Regions from separate parts of the Vibrio hyugaensis genome, predicted to be linked through region 2. Evidence: predicted binding sites of a transcription regulator. Region 2 holds the regulator's gene; the other holds the start of a gene.

Region 1 (7,543 bases), 460 kb from region 2:
TCAACCAGCGCTTATCTATTTCGTTAACGTTGACGAACGACGTCGTGATTAACCGATGTTCTTACGTGCATTTTGGAACATACGCATCCAAGCACCGTTCTCGCCCCAACCTTCTGGAGACCATGAGTTAGCTACTGTGCGGAATACACGCTCTGGGTGCGGCATCATGATAGTTACGCGGCCATCTTGAGTCGTTAGACCCGTGATAGCATTTGGCGAACCGTTCGGGTTGTTCGGATATTGCTGCGTTAGGTTACCGTGGTTGTCCACGTAACGAACCGCAACCGTACCTGATGCTTCAATCGCGGCTAGATGGTCAGCATCACGCACTTCTACGCGACCTTCACCATGAGACACTGCGATTGGCATGCGAGAGCCTGCCATGCCGTCGAAGAATACAGAATCAGACTTCTGTACTTCCACTAGGCTAAAGCGAGCCTCAAAACGCTCAGATTCATTACGAACGAAGCGTGGCCATAGGTCTGCACCTGGGATTAGCTCTTTCAGGTTTGATAGCATCTGACAGCCGTTACACACACCTAGAGAGAAGGTATCTTCACGCTGGAAGAAGCCCTCGAACTGGTTGCGCGCTTGCTCGTTGAACAAGATAGACTTCGCCCAACCTTCACCCGCACCTAGTACGTCACCGTAAGAGAAGCCACCACACGCCACTAGACCTTGGTACTCTTCTAGAACAGCTTGACCTGTTAGGATGTCGCTCATGTGAATATCTGTTGCTTCAAAGCCTGCACGGTCAAATGCTGCTGCCATCTCAACGTGAGAGTTAACGCCTTGCTCACGTAGAATTGCCATCTTAGGCTTCGCGCCTGTATTTACCATAGAACCCGCGATGTAAGGTGCAGCGATGTCCTCGTTTACGTCGAAGCTTAGCTTAACGTTCAGACCTGGGTCTGAGTTATCTTTCTTCGCTTCATGCTCTTGGTCAGCACATGCTGGGTTATCACGTAGACCTTGCATCTTATGCGTAGTCTCCGCCCAGATAGTACGTAGTTCAGTACGATTACGCTCTAGAACTACCGTGTCACCAGAAGTAATCACTAGCTCATCAGATGCTTCAACGCTGCCGATAACGTGCGAACATGCTTCAAGACCGTTTGCTGATAGCGTTGAAAGTACCGCGTCTAAATCTTCGTTCTTAACCTGAAGTACTGCACCTAGCTCTTCGTTAAATAGTGCTGCTAGTACGTCTTCACCTAGGTCAGCAATATCTGCTTTCACACCACAGTGACCTGCGAATGCCATCTCAGCAAGAGTCACGAATAGACCGCCATCACCTTTATCGTGGTAAGCCACTACTTGGTCGTTCGCGACTAGGGTTTGAACGCCTTCGTAGAAGCCTTTCAGTTGTGCTGCGTTGTCTACGTCTGCTGGCTTATCACCAAGCTGCTTATAAACCTGTGCAAGAGCTGTTGCGCCTAGACGGTTTTGACCATTACCTAGGTCGATAAGTACAAGGCTAGAAGCACCTTTGTCAGTACGAAGCTGAGGAGTAATCGTCTTACGAACATCTTCAACACGTGCAAACGCAGTAATAACAAGAGATAACGGAGACGTTACTTCTTTCTGCTCGCCGTTCTCTTCCCACTTGGTCTTCATCGACATTGAGTCTTTACCAACTGGGATAGTTAGACCAAGTGCTGGACATAGCTCTTCACCAACTGCTTTCACTGCTTCGTAAAGACCTGCGTCTTCACCAGGGTGACCTGCTGGAGACATCCAGTTTGCAGAAAGTTTAATGTGTTTGATATCACCGATGTTTGTCGCTGCGATGTTTGTGATTGCCTCACCAACCGCTAGACGAGCCGATGCACCGAAGTCTAGAAGAGCAACTGGTGTACGCTCACCCATCGACATCGCTTCACCGTGGTAAGTGTCGTAACTTGCCGCTGTTACTGCGCAGTTAGCGACTGGAACCTGCCACGGACCAACCATTTGGTCACGCGCTACAAGACCAGTCACCGTGCGGTCACCGATCGTGATTAGGAATGTTTTTTCTGCAACAGTTGGAAGACGTAGAACGCGATCTACCGCTTCGTTTAGCTCGATACCGTCACGGTTAACCGCTGGGTTGTTCGCTTTAAGTGTTTTCGCATCACGGTGCATCTTAGGTGTCTTGCCAAGAAGCACATCCATTGGCATGTCGATTGGCGTGTTGTCGAAATGCGAATCTTCAAGTTTCAGTTCACGCTCTTCCGTTGCTACACCTACTACGGCGTATGGTGCACGCTCACGCTTACAGATCGCATCGAATACTTCCATATTCTCTGGTGCAACCGCCATTACGTAACGCTCTTGAGATTCGTTACACCAGATCTCAAGTGGGCTCATGCCCGGTTCGTCGTTTGGTACGTCACGTAGTTGGAAGATACCGCCACGCTCGCCATCATCGACAAGTTCAGGAAGTGCATTAGAGATACCGCCCGCGCCCACATCGTGGATGAATGCGATTGGGTTAGCATCACCAAGCTGCCAACAACGGTCGATCACTTCTTGACAACGACGCTCCATCTCTGGGTTTTCACGCTGTACAGATGCAAAATCTAGGTCTTCTGCTGATTGACCAGACGCCATTGAAGAAGCAGCACCGCCGCCAAGGCCGATGTTCATCGCCGGACCACCAAGTACGATTAGGCTTGCACCTACTGGGATCTCTTTCTTCTGAACGTGCTCGTCACGAATGTTACCCATGCCACCAGCAATCATGATTGGCTTATGGTAACCACGAACCTCTTCACCTGCATGAGAGTTTACTTTCTCTTCGTAAGTACGGAAGTAACCCAGTAGGTTTGGACGACCAAATTCGTTGTTAAACGCCGCGCCGCCAAGTGGACCTTCTAGCATGATGTCTAGAGCGGTAACGATACGACCTGGTTTACCGAAATCTGTTTCCCATGGCTGTTCAAAACCAGGAATACGTAGGTTAGATGTAGTGAAGCCAACAAGACCTGCTTTTGGCTTACCACCAATACCAGTCGCGCCTTCGTCACGGATTTCACCACCAGAACCAGTCGATGCGCCCGGCCAAGGAGAGATAGCCGTTGGGTGGTTGTGCGTTTCCACCTTCATTAGGATGTGCGCTTTCTCTTGGCTGTAACCGTATTGGCGAGTTTCTGGGTTCGGGAAGAAACGACCTACATCTGAACCCACCATGACTGCTGCGTTATCTTTGTACGCAGACAGTACGTTTTCTGGTGTCGTTTCAAATGTGTTTTTGATCATTTTGAACAGAGACTTCTCTTGCTTCACGCCATCGATAGTCCAGTCTGCATTAAAGATCTTGTGACGACAGTGCTCTGAGTTCGCCTGCGCAAACATCATGAGCTCAATGTCAGTCGGATTGCGTTCTAGCTTATTTACGAACGCATCGTAAAGGTATTCAATTTCATCATCTGCAAGTGCAAGACCTAGGGTAACGTTTGCTTTTTCAAGCGCTGCACGACCGCCTTTTAATAGGTCAACATCTGCTACAGGAGCAGGTTCTGCCGCTTGGAATAATGCGTTTGCCGCATCAAAATCAGTAAATGTCACTTCCATCATGCGATCATGGATGAGTGCTTTTACATCAGCAACTTGGGCATCGTTAAGAGGAGTCAATGTCTCTACGTAGTATGCAGTACCGCGCTCAAGACGTTTTACTTTGTCTAGACCACAGTTGATTGCGATATCAGTAGATTTAGAAGACCAAGGCGAAATAGTACCCGGACGAGGCGTAACAAGAAGTAGAAGACCTTCTGGCTCATGCTCTTCGATCGTAGGACCGTAAGTCAGCAATTTTTCCAGTTTTTCCAACTCTTGAGCATCAAGGTCAGACTTTAGATCCGCAAAGTGCATGAACTCTGCGTAAATGCCAGTGACAGGCAGATCTTGTTCACGACAAAGTTCCAGTAGTTTATTAACACGAAACTCAGAAAGAGCTGGGGAGCCACGCAAAATTCTCATGTGCTTAGGTCTCTTATTGCAAGTGATTAAGGTGATATTGGAATAAATTCAGTGGGTTATACTGTTTTCTTCGAAGCTATTCCCGAAGGTTTTTCAAACCTATGCCGATGCCACCTCTTCGTTGCGAGCGCATTATATAGCAATTGTTTTTGTGATGTAACATCAAAAGCAACCGTTTGCGTCATTTTTTTCGTCAAATTTGAATTACGACTAAAATGTCGATAAATCACACAATGTCGCACTCTATCTGCCTGATTCACTTTGCCCAACCAGCTCGCTTTGATATAAAGGCAACTAGAAATTTATCGAGACGTACCGAATTAATGCAAATAAGTCAGTTCAACCGACTCAAGCGCAGCGCCCTACTTTTCGCGTCTGTGCTTTTACTTTCTGCTTGCCAGATTGAATCGGAGCCAAAAAGTGAATTCGAGCAAATCCAAGAGCGTGGTGTCCTACGTGTTGGCACGCTAAACAACCAACTCTCCTACTACATCGGACCTGATGGTCCGGCAGGTTTGGATTACGAACTGGCACGAAAATTTGCTGAGCAGTTAGGTGTGAAGCTGGAGATTCGACCGGCGTTTCGCCAAGCGGATCTCTTCCCGGCACTAAAGAAAGGCGACATAGATATTATTGCGACAGGTTTAAACCAAACTTCTGAAGCTGTACAACGTTTTCGTCCTGGGCCCGCTTACTATTACGTCAGCCAACAAGTGGTTTATAAAAAAGGTCAGCTTCGTCCTCGCGACATTAATCAGCTGATCAATTATCAAGCTAAAAAAGACAGTAATGCGGAAGAAGGTTCAAATGCTGGGGCAGAAACCCTTCAGATAGTTGAACAATCTCAGTTTGTTCCAACCTTAACGGCGCTACAGAAACAATACCCAGATTTCCAATTTGAGATTGTTGGTGATGCGGATACGCGAGATCTGCTCAAGCATGTCTCAACAGGTGAGTTACGTTTTACGGTAACCGATTCAGTAGAACTATCTTTGGCCCAGCGCCTTTACCCGGATCTTGCTTTAGCCTTTGAATTGACAGAAGACCAACCCGTCTCTTGGTTTACTCGTCGCTCTGAAGATGAAAGCTTCTACGCAATGTTGATCGAGTTCTTCGGCAACATTAAACAATCTGGCGAACTGGCAACTTTAGAAGAGAAGTACATTGGACATATCGAAGCTTTCGATTATGTCGATACACGTGCTTTTATACGCGCACTGGACAATACCTTGCCTAAATGGGCACCGCTGTTCCAAAAATACAGTGAAGAGTTTGATTGGCGCTTGATTGCTGCATTGGCTTATCAAGAGTCTCATTGGAAACCAAAAGCGAAGTCGCCGACTGGCGTTCGTGGCATGATGATGCTCACGCTCCCTACCGCTAAAAGTGTTGGTGTAACAGATCGTCTTGATCCGGAACAATCCGTACGCGGTGGCGTGGAATACCTACGTCGTATTGTCGCACGTGTTCCAGATTCAATTAATGAACATGAAAAGATTTGGTTTGCCTTAGCATCATACAACGTGGGTTATGGTCATATGATGGATGCACGACGCCTGACTAAAGCACAAGGCGGCGATCCAAACGCGTGGGCAGATGTTAAAGAGCGTCTACCCTTGCTGCGCCAGAAGCGCTTCTACAGCCAAACACGTTATGGTTATGCTCGTGGTGATGAAGCACGCAACTATGTTGAGAACATTCGTCGCTACTATCAATCCATCATTGGTCATGTCAGCCAAAAGCCTGCGATTGACGAAGACACAGAAGATCTGCAAGTCATTCCACCACTCTCCCCAGATCTGTTAACGTCAGGAGCAGTGGAAACCTTAGCTGAGCAAGTTTCGGGAGCGGTCGAGACAACACCAAGTACTGAGGCCAGCCCAACTCAAAATGCAGAGCAAACGCCGAATCCAAAAGAAGAATAAACCTTTCGAAAATAGCGAGCTAACAGCTCGCTATTTTTTTATTGAGTCGACAACAGAAACTCACTAGAATCCCGTCTTTCGAGCTCATTTATCTAGCCAGTTTTTTCGTGAAATACCGAGTAACGGAAGAGAAACAGTGAGCTCAATTGGTCACCCTCTCCTTGATATGATGTCACCATCATCCATGAGTATGCATCATAAGAATGACATCTATTGATCATGAATCGGATACTTTGCTATGCGAGTGTCGGAGAGTGTGTTCGTTGTCTGCAAGAGGTTCTGATAATGAGAAAACGCAGAGTGCAGTCAAAACGTTTGAATAAAACAGTGGCTGCTAACCGCCGTAAGCGCACGCTTACAACCATGAAAAGAAAAGTCAGTGCACGTAATCGTGTTTTCGTTCACTTAGTGAATCACTGAAAACTTGAAGCAAACATCTACTGCACGGTAGGTGTTTGCTAAAAACAACCATCAAACTCCCTGTTATTCGTCTTTTGTTCCCTGTTCATTGTCCAACGCTTTTTGCGCCTGCTTCTTCGCTTTAATTTCTTTACGTCGACGTTTAAAGAACGCCTGTAACTGACCTCTGCATTCCTCTTCCAGCAAACCGCTTTCTACTGTCGCATAATGATACGCGGCTTGGCTCTCAAACAAATTCAGAACGGTCCCTGCAGCGCCAGCTTTAAGATCTGGTGCTCCATATACCACGCGCTTTACTCGACTGTGTAGTAACGCACCTGCGCACATAGGGCACGGCTCTAAGGTCACATAGAGCGTAGTATCAAGTAAACGGTAGTTCTCGAACGCCTCGCCCGCTTTACGCAAGGTTTGGATCTCAGCATGAGCGGTCGCATCGTGCGAACAAATAGAGCGGTTCCAACCTTCAGCGACCACTTCACCATCTTTCACAAGCACAGCCCCAACAGGCACTTCCCCTTCCGCTTCAGCTTGCTCTGCAAGCTCTATCGCACGGCGCATAAATAGTTCATCTTGAGGGGAGAATTGTGAGTCTGACAAAAGAGGCTCCAGTTTTGGGATCGGTCATTATGGAAAGTGGATTTTAACCTTCAAAGAGAGGAAGTGGAAGCGGGATGCGAGATGCGAGATGCGAGATGCGAGATGCGAGATGCGACTTATTTTGTTTTTCTAGGAGCAAGCTCTATCAACTTCTCTTTGAACTGCGTTTCTTTCACCAATCTTGCAGCACACACCTCTCGATTTCTAAAGCGAAGCGTTATTGAATCTCTCAGCGGAGCATTCTTTAGGACAAAGTCCGTTCTAGATTTACGAAAAAAAGCGCCAGTCTCTCGACCAGCGCTTTCGAATTGCCAATACCTACATAGTTGGTGTTATAGCTAGGCAACGAGCAAGTTCAGCCCTATGAGCATAGAGGCTCTATGTGATTAGGGCGGCCGGCGACCCAGTGAACTTGCGCAGTTAACAACGCTACAGCGCCAAATATGACGGTATTTACATTGTGTAAGTGTATGGCGCTTGGATACCTAGAGGAATACCTAGCATCCAGTAAGCAACTAGGAAGATAGACCAGCCGATTAGCATCGCAATCGAGAATGGCATCATTAGAGAAGCTAGCGTACCGATACCTGTCGACTTCACGTAACGTTGACAGTAAACCACTACTAGAGGGAAGAATACCA
Region 2 (7,543 bases):
ATGTCGGTACGATTGACGCATACTGGCAAGCTCACATGGATTTGCTAGAAAAAGATGCACCATTTTCACTCTACAACCGCAAATGGCCGTTACACACTTACTACCCACCATTGCCACCTGCGACATTTACTGACTCAGTCAATGGTCGAGTTCAGATCATCGATAGCTTGGTGTGTAACGGCAGCTATGTACGTGGTTCACGCATTGAAAAATCGGTACTTGGGTTCCGTAGCAACATTGCGTCTGCTTGTGATATCAGCCAAAGTATTTTACTTGGTGACGTGAAAGTCGGTGAAGGTTGCGTGCTTCGTCGTGTCATTGTAGACAAGGATGCTGACATTGCACCTGGAACGCAAATCGGCGTGAATCTGCAAGAAGATAAAAAGCACTACCATGTGTCAGACGATGGCATTGTTGTGATTCCAAAAGGAGCAAGAGTTGGCTACTAACAATTTGTCTGTACTGTTTGTAGCGTCTGAAGTTGAAGGACTGATAAAGAGTGGTGGCTTGGCTGATGTAGCCAAGGCACTGCCAGAAGCCCTTCAAAACCTTCAGCAAGATGTACGAATTACTATTCCAGCTTACACGGCTATCGAGCGACTAGCGGAAGCCGAGTTGGTATTAGATACCGAGTTAGCGCACTGGCCGTATACGGCATACAAAGTGTTGAAGCTAAACCTTGGTGATAATCCGGTCTATTTGATTGATTGCCCTCCGTATTTCAATCGTCCGTCAATGTACGCTGAAAATAACCAAGCTTATACGGATAACGGTGAGCGCTTCGCGTTTTTTAGCGCAGCGTGTCTAGATATGTTGCCAAAACTTGGTTTTCAACCAGATATTGTGCATGCGAACGATTGGCATACTGGCTTAGTCCCATTTTTGCTTAAACATCGTTATGGCAATGATGCATTTTTTGCTAAGACTCGCAGTGTTATTTCTATTCACAATGCAGTCTTTAAAGGCGTGTTTAGTTACGATGACGTTCAGTGTTTGCCTGAATTTCACAGCCGCAATGTTCCTGATGCGGCGGTAAGCGCTACGCACATCACGATGCTCAAAGCAGGGGTGATGAACGCGGACAAAATCAATGCGGTAAGCCCCACCTACGCTGAAGAGCTCAAAACAGAACTTGGCAGTCATGGTATGGCGTGGGAATTCCAACAGCGCGCAGGTGATCTTGTTGGGATTTTAAACGGTTGCGATTACGGAACATGGAACCCTGAAACCGATTCTAATCTGCCGTTAAATTACAAAGCGAACCGTCAAAGTATGGTCCGTGGCAAAAATGCATGTAAGAAAGCGCTACAGGAAAGGCTGGGGCTTGAAGAATCAGACAACGCCATGTTCGGTATGGTGTGTCGTCTAACGCAACAGAAAGGTGTGCATTACCTGCTGCCTGCATTAGCTGATTTCCTTAAGCATGATGTTCAGCTCGTCGTTGTTGGCACTGGCGATCCTGTTCTTGCTGCGCAGTTAAGAGACGTAGCCGCGCAATTTGCGTGTAAGTTTGTTTTTGTAGAGGCTTACGATAACGAGCTAGCACATTTGGTTGAGGCGGGATCGGATTTCTTCTTAATGCCTTCAGAGTTTGAACCGTGCGGCTTGAACCAGATCTACAGCATGGCTTATGGCACCTTGCCAATTGTTCGTGGGGTAGGTGGCTTAAAAGATAGCGTCAATGATTACGATGTGGATCCGAACGATGCGACTGGGTTTGTTTTCTACGAACCAACACCGCAAGGATTACTGCTCATTATGCTAAGAGCGCTATTACTTTACGCACAAAATGTGGCAGAAGTGAGACGCGTACAACTTCATGCGATGCAAAAAGATTTTTGCTGGCGTAAAGCAGCAGAAGAGTATTTGCAGTTGTATTATGCTGCGTTAAATTGACGCAAAATCTTTAAAAATTGTAACCAAAGGCACCGAATTAGGTGCCTTTATTACTTTGCTCTTATGGAGTGTGGTAGGATTTACCCACACTTTTTCATACAGAATGCTTTTCAAACTGATAAATGACTCAGCCACTTCTATTCCATAAAACCTATTTACACCCTACCAGCAATGAGTGGGTCGTTTTCGTACATGGTGCTGGTGGCAGTTCTTCAATATGGTTTAAACAATTAAAGGCCTATAAAGAGCACTTTAATTTGGTCTTAATCGATCTCCGTGGACACGGTAAGTCAAACCAGTTAATTAAAGAACTGATGACAAGCCGTTATACTTTTACTGAGGTAACGCAGGATATTTTAAAAGTATTGGATCATTTGAAGATCCAATCTGCCCATTTTGTCGGTATGTCACTTGGTACTATCATTGTGCGTAATCTGGCTGAAATGGCAACAGAGCGCGTGAGCTCAATGGTGCTTGGTGGGGCAGTAACACGTTTAAATACGCGGTCTCAGATCTTGGTTAAACTCGGTAACCTTGGAAAGCATATTCTCCCTTATATGTGGTTGTATAAACTCTTTGCTTACATCGTGATGCCACAAAAAAATCAACGTGAATCTCGTCACTTGTTTATTCGTGAAGCAAAGAAGTTATGTCAAAAAGAGTTTAAGCGTTGGTTCACGCTGGCGGCGGATGTAAATCCGTTGATGAAGTATTTTAAAGATAAAGAGTTGCCTATTCCGACGCTGTACCTAATGGGGGATAGAGACTACATGTTCATTAAACCAGTAAAAGAAATGGTTGCGGTGCACAAGCTCAGCTCATTACGTGAAATTCCAAATTGTGGCCACGTATGCAACGTAGAGCGCCCAGAAGATTTTAATCAACACTCTATTGAGTTTATTAAGCAGCAAAGCCTAGCGGCTTAATAGATTTGAGAACCGATCTAAAAAGATAGGGGAGCCATCATAGCTCCCCTATTTGATATCCACATTGCCAACAAGCACCAAACTGTCCCTCATTCTGCTCTGAACATTGCGGACATTGCCAGTCTTGGTAAGTAAGCTCTGTTTGTTGTCGATAGTCTTCAACAATCGCAGACGCTTTTAACTGCTGTTCCGGATGTAAAAGCCAAACATACGGGTCTGTATCATCGCTGAAGGGCAACTCTCCCTTCAACCCAAACATACCTTCGCCTCTTACTTCACAGTGTATCTGCTCGGTTTTGAGGAGCTCACAAACGATATGAGCTTCCGCAGGGTTTTTAGCGATGAAGATTTTCATTAAGCGTTTCCATTTTGAACTTGAGCAGGGCGGACCTTATTCATAACCCATTTAGCGATAATAGGGAACAAACCAAGCAGAGCAAATGACGCTAATACGGTTGGTGACACTATTCCCGAAAGACTGTCGATAGTGGCTAGTTGAGTGCCCGCATTTAAGTAAACGGCAGTACCAGGCAGCATGCCGATTTGGCTTGTTAAATAGAAGCGGCTGATAGACATCGGTGTTAACCCCATTAAGAGGTTGATCAAGAAAAACGGGAACACTGGGATTAACCGTAGTGAAAATAGGTAAAACGCACCGTCTTTTTCGACACCTTGGTTAATAGCATTAAGTTTATTACCAAATTTACTTTGTACCCATTCGCGTAATAGATAGCGGCTGCTCAAAAATGCAATAGTTGCGCCGATGGTGCTGGCGAAAGACACCAATAATAAACTGGTCCAAAAACCAAATAGGGCAGCGCCGAGCAGGGTAACAACGGCGGCTCCCGGAATAGAGAAGGCGGTGATTGCGATGTAAGCTAAGAAGTAAGTCGCCGCAGCAAACACAAAGTTTTGGTCAATGAACGTATTTAGTGCTGCTTGTTGTGCTTTGGCATTTTCTAAGGTGAGATATTGGCCAAAATTTACCCCTAAAAAGAGAATGGTGGCGAGCAGGATCAGTCCTAAAATTAGTTTCTTATTCATCGTAATTACTCCATTTGGCTTCTTAAATAATAAGACAGAATAAGAGAAGAAAAAATTTCAAAAAAAAACCGCAGTATGAAAACTGCGGTTTTTACTCAATGTCATGCTGATAGTGCGTGTTAAGACAGTGCGCTCATCAGTTCTTCGCGGCGAGACTGAGGGACGACGCTCCAATGGGTGCCGTTGATTGCACCTTCTAACGCCCACAACAACTCAAGGCTTACCGTAGAGGCATGCGTATCTTGGATTGCTTTGTAAGCGCTCAGGGCACCTTCTTCTTCTAATTGCTCCACAGAGTCAATGCCCGCTTTCTTCAACATACGTTCAGTTGCTAGGCGCAGATTCGGAAGGTCTTTCAATCGATTAGGCTTGGTGCTTGCTTGTTGTTTTTTTTCTTGCTTGGCAGTCTCGAGAGATTGCTTTGCAACATCAATCAAGCGATCCGTTGAATCCCATAGGTCATCAGAAATAGCATAGTATTTCGTAACCACAGGAAAACCACGTTTCTTGTAGACGTACGGTTTTAGTCCTTGAGTCTCGAAGTCAGATGAAGTTTGTTGGTCAGCTCGAATATGAAGTCGGTTATTTACAACTAGTGCAAACATCGTTTCATCGGCGAAAAGCCCGAAGCCACCAAACATTGAGCGCGACTTGATAGTACCAAGTGCCTCAAACAGCTTCATTGAGTCTTTGAGTATCGGTTTATCCATGATGTGTTATCTCGGTGTAATTAATATTACGCCACCAAAAATCAGGTCCGAGAGATTAGCAAATGCATGCAGACACAATGTCATTAAAGGGTAAACTCACTTAATGCATATTTGCCATCGGTAACCCCGCTACCTTCCATCTAATAAGATGGTTCAGGCCGGAGGCTTTGCGTCCCACCCTTTCGAATGGTTTGCCCTGTGCGTGACACTTTGAGAATACTTCGTATATTGAATTAACATCACGTTTCAAATATAAAAGTGTGATATTGGTTCAGTTAATAGTGTTTATTTGGTGTGCTTGGTTTCATATTTGGGAACGATCCCTTGTCATACAAAAGGTTGATGTAGGAAATAGGCTACGTCCAATTAAAACAGCAACTTATCTAAGCTTACGTAGATATTGACACACTGAAATGTTTGAGGAATGTTATTTTTAGGCAATAAAAAAGCGCCCACAAGAGCGCTTTATAAAATTATAGGCAGGTTTAGTTTAGTTTCTTAACTGTGTTGCGCACTACAATTTCTGGCTGCATTTCGAAAATTCGCTTCTCGTGTTCTTTGTCTTTGATGCGTTCTAGCAAAATTTCAAAGGCATTTTTACCAACACGACGCTTTGGTTGGTGAATGGTCGTTAGCGGTGGCGAGAAGTATTCCGCTAGCTCGATGTTGTCATAACCGATTACCGAGATATCGTCCGGTACTTTGATGCCATTTTGTTGCAAGCGACTCATCAAACCAAGCGCCATGGTATCGTTAAAACAGAATACCGCAGTAGGACGTTTTTCCATTGCAGTGATGTTGTCAGCAGCAAGCACGGCAGTATCACACTCAAAGTTACCTTCAAGTACCCAATCTTCATTTACTACTAAGTTTGCTTCTGCCATTGCGCGGCGGTAACCTGCAATTCGTTCTTGGCATGCGGCTTTTTCGAAGTGACCGCTCAAACAAGCAATATCAGTGTGACCATTGTCGATCAGATATTTTGTTGCGATGTAGCCACCTTCTTCAGAGTTATCAATGATCTTGTCCGCTTGAGAACTCTCTGGGCCCCAGTCCATCACTACTTTCGGGATATCAGAATGACGGTCAAGCATCTCTTTCAGCTCTTCCGTTAAGTCAGAACACATCACCAAAATACCATCTACGCGCTTTTCCGCTAGCATGCGAATGTAGTCACGTTGCTTTTCGTAGATACCGCCAGTATTACATAGGATCAGTGTATAACCTTGACGGTAACAGTAGCTTTCAACGCCGTCGATAACTTCTGAGAAGAAAAGGTTAGTCGATTGCGTTACCAACATACCGATAGTGCGAGTTGAGTTACACTTCAAGCTACGTGCAACTGCACTTGGCGCGTAATTTAGTTCATCAACCGCTTTCATTACTTTTTCTTGGGTTGCTTCAGCAACAAAACGCGTTTTGTTGATTACGTGCGAAACTGTTGTGGTAGAAACGCCGGCTAAGCGAGCAACGTCTTTTATAGTGGCCATAAATGATGTCCTGTATCGAGCTACTGAATACCGTAGTGAATACAACCTTACGCTTAGTATGTTGCGCGAATTGAACCATATCTGAAGTTTAAGGTTCAATTAATTAGGCAGCGGTTGTTCCGAAATCGGTATAAAAAGGTTTGTAGCAACATTTGTTGCTGAATCTCATGTTCCTTACTTATATAAGTGAGGAATTAGTCAGCAATCTTGTTAATAAAACACAAAAACCGCCATATTTCAGCGGTTTACATATAAGTCGTATTTAATCGTTTGCGCTCACATTTTAGACTGATGTGGGCACACTAGCAATATTTTCAGCAGGTGTTTTGCGCTATTGAGGTCACATTTTAACTGCTAAATGGAAAGGGCTTCTATGTGCTAGATTAAAAAATTAACGAATAAAATAGGGAGCCCGCTTGCGAGCTCCCTGAAATTGGCGGCAATTATTCACCAAGAAGGTAGGTGCTGTCCAGTTTACAAAATGCAATTAATAGTTGCGCAACGCTTACATAGAAACCAAATTCGTCGAATTGCTTACATTTCGCAGCAAACTGTGGCAACCAAGACATAAGATGCTTTTGGATTAAGTCGTTCTGTTTCTCGAACGCTTCTTCCATGTGTTTGTCTTGTTCTAATTCGTTAGAACGGATGATCATGTTACCTAAGAAGTCCAGTTCAACCGCTAAGTGATCAGCTGGCTCTTTAAGGTTCTCATCAACCTGAACACCAAAATCGGCCATCAGTTTTTCCATCTCTTCTGCTGGCTTGTCATTTAAAAGACCAGATTCACCGATGTACATAGATGCGTAAGGTAATGCGCCATGCTTTTCTGTTTTCAGGAAAAGCTCACAGAAATCTGCAGCAAGTTCTAATTGCGCATCTTCTCGGTCTTGTAGGCGGTTGAGTGCGTCAACAAGGGTATCAACGGCTGGCTTCAGTGATTCATTTTCACCTAAACCTGCTAAAAAGCTTCGAATTTCCACACTCTGGTAAGCTTCTAGTTCTTTCTCTGTGAGTTCTTTTGCGAACAGACTAGAAAACCACCAATAGATCTCTGCGCGTTTTTCGTTAAAAGCTTTCACTTCTTGCATTTTTTTGCTCCTGAATGATTCTCCCCTAAGTGTAAACAATTAAGATGAATAGCAGTAACTATAATTGTTATCCATTATGGGAAAATGTGCTTGTTTATGAATGGCTGTAAATAAGCTTGCTTTGAATCAATAAAATCGCAAAATCTTGCTTTTTAATGTATCTATGACTAGAAATGTTACTAGTTATGAATAGAATACGTCTTGGAAAATAAAAAAGACAGAAAGTGGTGTAAATGAGCTATCACGTATTAGTCGTAGAAGATGATGTTGTAACTCGTAGTAAGCTTGCGGGCTACTTCCAAAATGAAGGCTACAAAGTCAGTGAAGCAGAAAGCGGTGCAGAAATGCGCGAAGTGCTTCAAGGTGGTGATGTGGACCTTATCATG

The links. Region 2 encodes PurR, which represses purine synthesis genes. Its sites were predicted from a motif close to TNANGNAAACGTTTNCNTNA; they were not measured.
Region 1: purL (phosphoribosylformylglycinamidine synthase) is a predicted target of PurR. The motif match lies at 4,125-4,144, and genes of this name have one in related genera.

Annotation. Positions count from the first base shown of each region.
Region 1 covers NZ_CP025794.1:1,496,591-1,504,133, forward strand. The annotation lists gene purL (phosphoribosylformylglycinamidine synthase) at 49-3,960, opposite strand; gene mltF (membrane-bound lytic murein transglycosylase MltF) at 4,284-5,885, shown strand; gene tadA (tRNA adenosine(34) deaminase TadA) at 6,369-6,902, opposite strand; gene C1S74_RS07580 (AbgT family transporter) at 7,356-7,543, opposite strand, start outside.
Region 2 covers NZ_CP025794.1:1,040,880-1,048,422, reverse strand. The annotation lists gene glgC (glucose-1-phosphate adenylyltransferase) at 1-449, shown strand, start outside; gene glgA (glycogen synthase GlgA) at 439-1,896, shown strand; gene C1S74_RS05425 (alpha/beta fold hydrolase) at 2,019-2,822, shown strand; gene C1S74_RS05420 (putative signal transducing protein) at 2,860-3,177, opposite strand; gene C1S74_RS05415 (TVP38/TMEM64 family protein) at 3,177-3,866, opposite strand; gene C1S74_RS05410 (TfoX/Sxy family DNA transformation protein) at 3,986-4,576, opposite strand; cyclic di-GMP riboswitch class I at 4,693-4,782, opposite strand; gene purR (HTH-type transcriptional repressor PurR) at 5,062-6,066, opposite strand; gene torD (molecular chaperone TorD) at 6,510-7,157, opposite strand; gene torR (two-component system response regulator TorR) at 7,391-7,543, shown strand, end outside.